Regions from separate parts of the Bacillus sp. FAU18 genome, predicted to be linked through region 2. Evidence: predicted binding sites of a transcription regulator. Region 2 holds the regulator's gene; each other region holds the start of a gene.

Region 1 (3,228 bases), on a different contig from region 2:
TTCATTCGGTCTAATAAGAATACAAGCAGGAATGGTATTAAAAATGAGATCATCGGCAGTGTCCACATTAATGTCCGTGACAGCTCAAGAGCAGACAAATCACCAATCTGCGCCCCTGTGATGACAGGAATCCCGATCGCCCCAAAGGCTCCGGAGGCGGCGTTTGCAATCAAGCAGAGCGCTGCCGCTTTTAACGGTTTAAAACCAAGTTCGACGAGCAGCGCCGCACTAATCGCAATCGGAACACCAAAACCGGCCGCGCCTTCTAAAAACGCGTTAAAACAAAAACCAATTAATAATAGCTGTAATCGTTGGTCAGGCGAAATGCCGGCAATGCTGGACCGAATAATGGTAAATTTCCCGGTTTTCACTGCGATTTTATACAGCCACACCGCCATCAGGACGATGTAGCCAATGGGCCACAGCCCGCTCCCGATTCCTAACAAAACAGAAGAAATCGCTTTTTCAACCGGCATATGAAATGCCAAAACGGAGACGAAGAAACTGACGGCTAGGGTAAGAAATGCCGCAAGAATTCCTTTCATTTTCAAAACAGTTAAAGCCAAAAGAAAAAAGAGAATCGGAGTGAGCGCCACAAGTGCGCTCACATACTCGTTTCCAAACGGATCATACAACTGCTCCCACATTGACAATCAGCCCTTTACTCTAAAGTTGCGGTTAGTTGACTTTTTGTTCTGCAAAATGAGGTTTTAAAATGTTTTTAAGGACACCGGCGCTGTGAAGGAACTGTTCTTTTTCTTTCTCATTTAAGTTCAGCTCAGTGATACCTGCGATCCCTCCGCGGTTCACGACAGCCGGCACACCGATGTACACGTCATCTGCACCGTATTGCCCGTCCAAATATGTGCTGACAGTTAATATGCTGTTTTCATTATGAAGAATGGCTTTTGTAATGCGAGCAAGACTCATCGCAACTCCATAATAAGTCGCGCCTTTTTTCTCAATGATATGGTAAGCTGCGTTTTTCACATCATCTACAATTTGGTCCAGCTCCTCTTGTTTGTACGCATCGTTTTTCTCAACGAGTTCACTGACCGGCACACCGCCGACATTCGCGCGGCTCCAAACAGGAAGCTCTGTGTCGCCGTGCTCTCCGATAATATGCGCGTGCACGTTTTGAGGCGCTGCGCCAAAGTATTCGCTCAGCATGAAACGGAATCTCGCAGAATCTAGTGTTGTGCCGCTTCCGATCACCCGCTCTTTTGGCAGGCCGCTGAATTTCCATGTTGCGTAAGTCAGGATATCAACCGGATTTGTCGCGATTAAGAAAATGCCGTCAAATCCGCTCGCCATGACCTCACTGACGATGCCTTTGAAAATCTTCAAGTTCTTTTCTACTAATTCAAGGCGTGTCTCACCAGGTTTTTGGTTTGCTCCGGCGCAAATGCAGACAATATCAGCATCCTTGCAGTCTTCATATGTTCCGTAAGATGTTTTGACCGGTTGTGGCGCAAACGCCTTTCCGTGGTTTAAATCCATCACATCGCCCATTGCTTTTTCTTTATTTACATCAATGACCACAAGCTCATCTGTGATCCCTTGGTTAATTAACGCAAATGCATAACTGCTTCCAACAAAACCCGCTCCGATTAAAGCTACTTTATTTACTTGTTTGTTCATCATTAATCATCCTTCCAGGGTATGTTTCTCTTTGATGTCTTTTATTTGTGAAGTATTTCACATTTATATTGTGCAACATTTCACAAACTTTTGCAAGAGAAAAGTTTTGTCTGATTTATGAACAAAAAAGAAACCATCATTGATGGTTTCTTTCGGTAAGTCCCGTCTAGCATTGCCCTCAATGAGGAAGAGAACCGCTTAAGCCCGAGTCATTATATAAACCATTTTGCACATAATCAAAGCCAGGCTGATTCTGACCGGGCACTTGGGCGCTGCCATTATTAAAAATCACTTTGGCGTTGGTTGTATCCGTGTCCGCGGGCAGCGTCAGCGTGTAAATTCCATCTGCATTTTTAGTCATTGGTTTTCCAGGCCAAGATCCGGTCAATTCAATTGCCCGGCCCCCATCATGTTTATAGATATAAGCATTTACTTGGCTCCAATGATTCGGATTTTGATAGCCGATGGTTTTGGCCGAAGCTGGATCTCTTTTAACAAAGCTGTATTCCTCGGTCTTCGTTACCCCATCACTGTTCGTTCCTTTTAACATGATGGTGTATGTTTTGCCAAATGGATCTCCTTTTCCGATTGTGAATTGATCTCCATCCTTAAACGCTGTCTCTGGTCCATTATTGATTTGATAAACGGCTTTTGTTGTATTTGCATCTGCACGCAAGGTAATCGTCAGTTGATCATTGAAAGAATGTGTTACACCTGTTTTGTAATTCTCAAGGAAAACATGAGGCGCTTTTGCAATATCATCAGGATAAAGCACAGCCACAGATCTGGCATTGATCGTGCCTGTCAGTTTACCATCGTTCACTTGAAATGAACCCGCCCCAGCTTTATTATCATATCTGCCATTAGGCAATTTTGTTGGTGTATTGATAGAAACAGAGGAAGAACCTGCATTTGCCAGCACAACGCCATGTGAGCCGCGCTGATTCATAAATATCTGGTTGTTTCCATTCGGGTTCGAGAGTTCCTCAGGCTGTCCAGCCATCACATTGTGAAATCTATTGACCGCAGTGATAGCCTGATCTTCAAATAAAGCACTCCCGCGATCGCCTATTTGGCTTTTCCCCGGGAATCTCACACCATTTCCGCCTCCCTCAGGTCTGGAAAAGAAAAGAGGCGTACTGCCTGAACGAGAAGCTATCACCGCCCAGCCTAAACGGATATCATCATCGCTCATCCATGTCGACTCTTCATCATCATTGGCATACGTATCATGCGATTCTACCCATGTCACTAGCTTGTCCGCAGACACATCAGATGCATAGTGGGAGATATTCGACACGCCCAGATTACGATTCTTTAAAGCGGACCTTATGGAATGCCCATAGTTAGACGCTGTCACATTCATATAATTCGCATAGGCAGCATCTCTTGAAGCACTATCCTGCAGGATTTCTCCGTATTGGAACTCTGCAGATGTATTTGTGATATTCGGCCAAAATTGACTGCCGTAACTCCCATCATCCGGAAGCTCTATATGTTTGGCAGCATCAAATCGAAAACCGTCTGCTCCATCATTCAATGCTCTTTCTAAGAACCGTTTCAGATAGGACTGTACTTGTGTATTTT
Region 2 (3,228 bases):
GAAAATCCATTTCTGAATGAGAAATGGATTCAAATTAAATCCTAAAACGGCTTTCGTTTTAGGATTTTGTCATTTTCAGCGTGATTGAAAACCCTTGAAGTCTAGGAAAGGCGAGCATTGGAGCGGAGCGAATGTTTTCATTCGTGAGCACCAACGCACAGACTTGACAACGAATGCGGGGGTTTGTCAACACGCTGAATCCATTTCTCGCATGAGAAATGGATTTTTTATTATTGCCCAGAAGACACGTCCCGATCGGCAGCACTGCTTTTCTGCGCTTTCCGATAAGCGGCCTTCGATATCAGAATACTGATTTCATATAAAATCAAAAGCGGGACTGTGACCATCATATGGGACAGAAGCTCAGGCGGTGTAATCAGGGCTGCGATCACCAGCAGCGTAAAATACGCATACTTTCTGATTTTCGCCAAGAACATCGGTGTCACAATTCCGAGCCTGGTCAAAAACATGAGGATGACCGGCATTTGGAACAGCAGTCCAAACGGAATCGTCAGCTGCAGAAGAAAATGAAAATATTCATTAATTCCGATCACCTGATTGACATTCAAGTCCTGAGAGATCCGCTTCATAAAATCAACAACAAAAGGAAATAAAATATAATATGAAAAAGATAAGCCCGCTAAAAACAGCAAAATAGAGATCGGAATGTAGCTGAGCGTTACTTTGCGCTCTTTCTCATAGAGACCCGGGCTCACAAAAGCCCAAAGCTGATAAAGAATAACCGGCGAGGTCAGGACTATGCCGATGATAAACGCAAACTGCATAAACACATAAAGCGGGTCTGTCAGGTTAAACGCGTTAAGCGTAAGCTGCTTCGCTTCATCTGTTTCTTGCAGATACACAATAATCGGCTTTGCTAAGAAAAATCCAGCAATAAAGAAAACGACAAACGCCAGCGCTACAATCAGCAACCGTTTTCGAAGCTCAGCAATATGCTCCAGCAGCGACATTTGATTCACTTTCATTCGTGTCATCCTAACTTACTGATCTTCTTTCTTTTTTTCCTCTTCATCACTCGTTAATCCTTTTGTAGCGTTTTTGAATTCACGAAGTGTGTCTCCCGCTGCTTTCCCCAATTCAGGCAGCTTTTTGGGACCGAAGATAATCAGAGCAACGATTGCGATAACAGCAAGGCTTCCAGGACCGATCGGCATATTTGGGCTCCTCCTTTCCCTCTATTCGATTTCCTCTAAAACTGAGTAATGCTTCAAAAAATAAACCAGTGACTGAAGCTCAACTGCTAAATCTATATGATGAATTCGAATGTGTTCCGGCACATTCAAACGGGCCGGCGTAAAATTAAGGATTCCCTTGATTCCTAATGCGACCAATCTGTCTGTAATGGATTGAGCGGCAACTGCTGGCACTGTAAGAATGGCAACTGATTCATCTTTTACGTGTTGTTCAAGGTCATCAAGGTTATAGACGGGCACGCCGCCTACCTCAGTTCCTATTTTACTCTCATTTATATCAAAAGCCATAGAAATTTTTGTGTTATTATTTTTTGTGAAATTATAGTGAAGAAATGCCGTTCCCAAGTTCCCGACACCAATCAAGATGACGTCTGTCATCTCATCCTGATCAAGCGTTTTTCGGAAAAAAGACAGCAAATAATCCACATTATATCCGTATCCTTTTTTGCCAAGAGCTCCAAAATAGGAAAAATCCCTCCGAATCGTGGCAGAATCAACCTTTACGGCATCACTGAGTTCAGCGGATGATACACGCTGTTTTCCTGACGCATGCAGATTCTTTAAAAAGCGATAGTAAAGCGGCAGCCGTTTCGCCGTCGCCTGCGGAATTTTTGATTGATCCTTATTCATTTTTGGTCCTCCAAATTATACTCGGATAGTTCTCTTTTAAAGTCACCGTTTTTCCCGCCTGTCTTCTCCAGCAAGAAAGTAGGGCCGATGACCATCCCCTTATCAAGGGCCTTGCACATATCGTAAACGGTAAGAGCGCACACCGATGCAGAAGTGAGCGCTTCCATTTCCACACCTGTACTCCCTTTCGTTTTGACCTGTGCTTTTATATGAAGTATAACTTCTGCTTCTTTTATTTTCCAGTCAAACGATATATCTACCCCGCTCAATGAAAGCGGATGGCACATCGGAATGATATTCGACGTTTGCTTTGCGGCCATAATGCCTGCCACCTGTGCGACAGCCAGTACATCTCCTTTGCCGATATCGTGACTCTGTATTTTCTCGTACACCTCATTCTTCATGTGTACGCTTGAAACAGCCGCCGCAGTACGGACAGTCGAAGATTTTTCGCTGATATCCACCATCTGGGCTCTGCCCTGTTCATTAAAATGAGAAAATCCATTCATATTAAAACGCTCCTTAAACAGATCATACACTATTTTCTTCTCTATGTCTTATATGGCCAATGTATTGTTTGCTGACTTCTGGTTCATAAGCTACACTTAACTTATTATAGCAGAGGTGAAATAATATGATGATCTTACAAATTAATCAGCTGTCCAAATCGTTTGGTGCTGATACTATTTTAAACAATATAAAGCTGGAAGTCAGAAATCGTGATCGCATCGCCATTGTAGGAAGAAATGGCGCCGGAAAATCCACGCTCCTTAAAATTATCGCAGGCCAGCTTTCGTATGAAAAGGGCGAAATTATTAAACCAAAAGATATTACAATGGGATATCTCGCCCAGCATACTGGCTTGGATTCTAAGCTTACCATAAAAGAAGAGCTGCTGACTGTTTTTGACCACTTAAAAGCAATGGAAAAGGAAATGCGGGCTATGGAAGAAAAAATGGCGGCAGCTGACCCGGGTGAATTAGAAAGCATCATGAAAACCTACGACCGTCTTCAGCAGGAATTCAAAGATAAGGGCGGTTATCAATATGAAGCGGATGTTAGATCTGTGCTGCATGGTCTCGGCTTCAGCCATTTTGACGATTCTACACAGGTTCAAAGCCTCAGCGGAGGCCAGAAAACAAGACTGGCTTTAGGTAAGCTTCTGTTAACACAGCCTGATTTGCTCATTCTCGATGAGCCGACAAACCATCTGGATATTGATACGCTTACCTGGCTTGAGCATTATTTGCAAGGCTATTCAGGCGCCATCCTCATCGTTTCGCATGACCGCTACTTTTTGGACAAAGTAGTAAACCAGGTATACGAGGTATCAAGAGCAGAAAGCAAAAAGTATCACGGCAACTACAGCGCTTATCTCGACCAA
Region 3 (3,228 bases), on a different contig from region 2:
CTTGATGTTTGTTTTTGCCGGGCTTACATTATCAGGCATTATCCTATCGTTCTCGCCGACAATCGGGCTTTATACGTTTGGATCATTAACCGTGGCCGTCTGCTCAGGCATAGGAAACGGGACTGTTTTTAAACTTGTGCCTTTCTATTTTTCGAAGCAAGCGGGGATTGCCAATGGGATTGTGTCTGCCATGGGCGGATTAGGCGGCTTTTTTCCTCCGCTCATATTGGCGAGTGTATTTCAGGCAACAGGCCAGTACGCGATCGGGTTTATGGCGCTTTCAGAGGTGGCGTTAGCCAGCTTTGTCCTTGTCATATGGATGTATTGGCAGGAAAGAATGAAAACACACACGGAGAGAAACAGCCAGAGCATCAACTAACACTGGGCATTCACAAGATTGTTAGTTTTTTCTCGATGGGTACAAATCAATTCACGTTACAATAAACACACAACGTGACTTTCTTCGAGGTGAGCTCATGAATTTTCTCTCTGTTCGACCATCTGATAGTGATCTTATATCCAGCGATCTGCATGAATTGCTGGAATCGATCAGCACGAAAAGAAAAATGGAAAAACACACGTATTTGTTTCGGGAAGGAATGGATGCAGAAGAGCTTTATCTGATTCAATCAGGACTCATTGAAATCGGCAAGCTGACATCTGACGGAAAAGACCTGACGCTTAGAATCTGCCAAAAGCATGATATCGTCGGAGAATTAACACTTTTCACTGAAGAACCGAGGTATATGCTCAGTGCAAAAGTGCTAGAGGATGGCGAGGTGCTCGTCATTAATAAAAATAAGCTGGAAAAAGAATTAATCCAAAACGGCGCTTTGACATTTGAGTTCATGAAATGGATGAGCACGCACCTCCGGAAGATTCAGTCCAAAATCAGGGATCTGCTTCTTCATGGCAAAAAGGGGGCGCTCTATTCCACCCTTATCCGTTTATCAAACAGCTACGGAGTGGAGCGAAGCGACGGCATTCTGATTAACATTGTCCTGACAAATCAGGATTTGGCAAAGTTTTGCGCGGCTGCACGGGAAAGCGTCAATCGTATGCTCGGAGATCTCCGCAAAAAAGGGGTTATTTCGATAGACGAATCCGGAAAAATTATTTTGCACAAGCGGGACTATTTACGATGTGAGATTGAGTGTGAAAATTGCCCGCTGGAGATTTGCAATATTGACTGAAAAAAACAAGGACAGCGGTGTCCTTGTTTTTTTCACCTTGTGATAAACAGGCACATGACGGCAAGAAAGAAGCAGGCATTCACGATTTCCAGAATGCCAATCGTTTTTACGGGCCAATCCCTTCCATGAAAAAACCATGCCCGCAAGCTGCTCGGGATAAAAGCGAGAAACGCCCATCCTGCTCCGAAAAGAGCGGATAAAAAGGGGAGCAGCAGGTGATATCCCCATGACCAGTATGCAAATGCCCTGTTTTTTCTTTCACGAATCACCGATTTCACATAAAAGGAACTCCCGATAAAAAATAAAGCAGACTGCAAGAAAATAAACCAAGCCCAGCCGTCGAGGGTTCCCATCCCCAGCCAGCAGCTCGCAAACCCGCCCGAACAAAAGAACAAGACACCTGCAACATCATTCGATAGGGCCCGTTCGTTTTTTCGGCGGGCAAAATACATATGTATGAAAAACAGCGGCAGTAAAGAAACGCCCACCCAGATGAGAGGCGGCTTATGAAAGACCGAGATCATCAAAAAGCAGCAGGCGGGAAAACCGTAATAACACATCCACTTTTGATATGGTTTGCTTTGTTTCTTTTTTAAGGCAAGCGTAACGGGATAAACCGCTAAGTATAGGAAAAGCCAACCAAGGAAGAGCGGAATATGCCAAATAACGGGGCCTCCCTTGACCATGCCGAGTAAAAATGGGATCAGCAGCATCGCCCACGCGCCGTGCTGCTTCGGAATCAGCGCCTTCATCGAAATCCTCCTTTTTTCTTTCATTATAAATGCAGTCACCCTCCTGATAAGTGACATTCATCATACAGGCTGTGAAATACATCACTGCTGTACAGGCTCGATCGAGCTACACTAAAGCTATCCTTAGCACAGGAGGTTTTCCTATGAATCAGTGTGACTATTTATTATTTCTGAAACAACTTCCTATGTTTAATGAAGTGCCTCTATCCATTGTCGAAACCTTGCTGAAAAACGGCACGTTTATCCGCGGCTCATGTGATCAGTCTCCATCTTTTCTTCATTCTCAATCTGTTTATATTGTATTAAAAGGCAGTGTCCGTTTCATGGACAGCAGGCTCCCTGAAGGGTCGAAAACCGTTGCGCTGTGGGAAAAAGGCGATGTGTTTCCGATTGATGAAAAAGGCGGGCTTTATTTATCGCCCTTTATCTCAGTCAATGCCACTTCAGACATTCTGATTCTCAACATCCCATATTACATATTTAAGAAAATGATGTCTTATCATCCGCAGCTGCAAATGAACTTTTTGGCTATGCTTCAGCAAAATGTTTTTTGTTCCTATCAATTATTTTTGCGGTATCTGCATACATCACAGGATGAAAACGCTGAGTCCGGTTCTTAAATAGAGCCGGTTTTTTTGATCTTTGAATGAAAGGCGGCTAATGACCCAAGTGTCCTCCTGAACGCAGCCTTCCTCACATCCTGTGAAAATCCTTCCTTCTCCTTTGTGTGAACGTTTTGTGAAAAAAGCAGAGTGTGTGACATAGTTCACAAGGAAACACGCTGTCTCTGTTTATAGTGAACTTAGCATCACCTGACTCGGAAGGAGTGAACTCTCATGAAGAAAAAGAAAATGAGTCCGTTGTTTAGGAGATTGAATTATTTCTCTCCTATCGAACACCATTCAAATAAACATAGCCAAACCACCCGCGAAGATCGCGATTGGGAGAATGTATACAGAAACAGATGGCAGTACGACAAAGTCGTTCGCTCCACCCACGGCGTCAACTGCACGGGTTCCTGCAGCTGGAATATTTATGTGAAAAATGGAATTGTCACATGGGAAGGACAAAACTTGAATTATCCTTCAACAGGCCCGGATATGCCTGATTTCGAACCGAGAGGCTGTCCGCGGGGGGCCAGTTTTTCATGGTATATCTACAGCCCGCTCCGTGTGAAATATCCATACGTGCGCGGTGTGCTGATCAATTTGTGGCGGGAAGCACTGCAAGAACATCAAAATCCATTGGAAGCCTGGAAATCGATCGTCGAAAACCCTGAAAAA

What was found. The regulator Rex, encoded in region 2, represses fermentation and respiration genes when NADH is low (regulators of the CRP and FNR family bind a similar motif). The targets are predictions, from matches to a motif close to TTGTGAAATATTTCACAA.
Region 1: AC0OMU_RS12745 (L-lactate dehydrogenase) is a predicted target of Rex. The motif match lies at 1,687-1,704, and genes of this name have one in related genera.
Region 3: AC0OMU_RS19910 (YwiC-like family protein) is a predicted target of Rex. The motif match lies at 2,015-2,032, and genes of this name have one in related genera.

The regions. Positions count from the first base shown of each region.
Region 1 covers NZ_JBVYHZ010000004.1:318,067-321,294, reverse strand. Annotated here, with positions in the region: gene AC0OMU_RS12750 (L-lactate permease) at 1-647, opposite strand, end outside; gene AC0OMU_RS12745 (L-lactate dehydrogenase) at 679-1,644, opposite strand; gene amyE (alpha-amylase) at 1,820-3,228, opposite strand, start outside.
Region 2 covers NZ_JBVYHZ010000003.1:1,995,888-1,999,115, reverse strand. Annotated here, with positions in the region: gene tatC (twin-arginine translocase subunit TatC) at 231-995, opposite strand; gene tatAY (sec-independent protein translocase protein TatAY) at 1,002-1,175, opposite strand; gene AC0OMU_RS10700 (redox-sensing transcriptional repressor Rex) at 1,197-1,844, opposite strand; gene moaC (cyclic pyranopterin monophosphate synthase MoaC) at 1,841-2,353, opposite strand; gene AC0OMU_RS10690 (ABC-F family ATP-binding cassette domain-containing protein) at 2,479-3,228, shown strand, end outside.
Region 3 covers NZ_JBVYHZ010000004.1:1,715,168-1,718,395, reverse strand. Annotated here, with positions in the region: gene narK (nitrate transporter NarK) at 1-379, shown strand, start outside; gene fnr (fumarate/nitrate reduction transcriptional regulator Fnr) at 477-1,193, shown strand; gene AC0OMU_RS19910 (YwiC-like family protein) at 1,226-1,945, opposite strand; gene arfM (Crp/Fnr family transcriptional regulator ArfM) at 2,089-2,565, shown strand; gene AC0OMU_RS19900 (nitrate reductase subunit alpha) at 2,782-3,228, shown strand, end outside.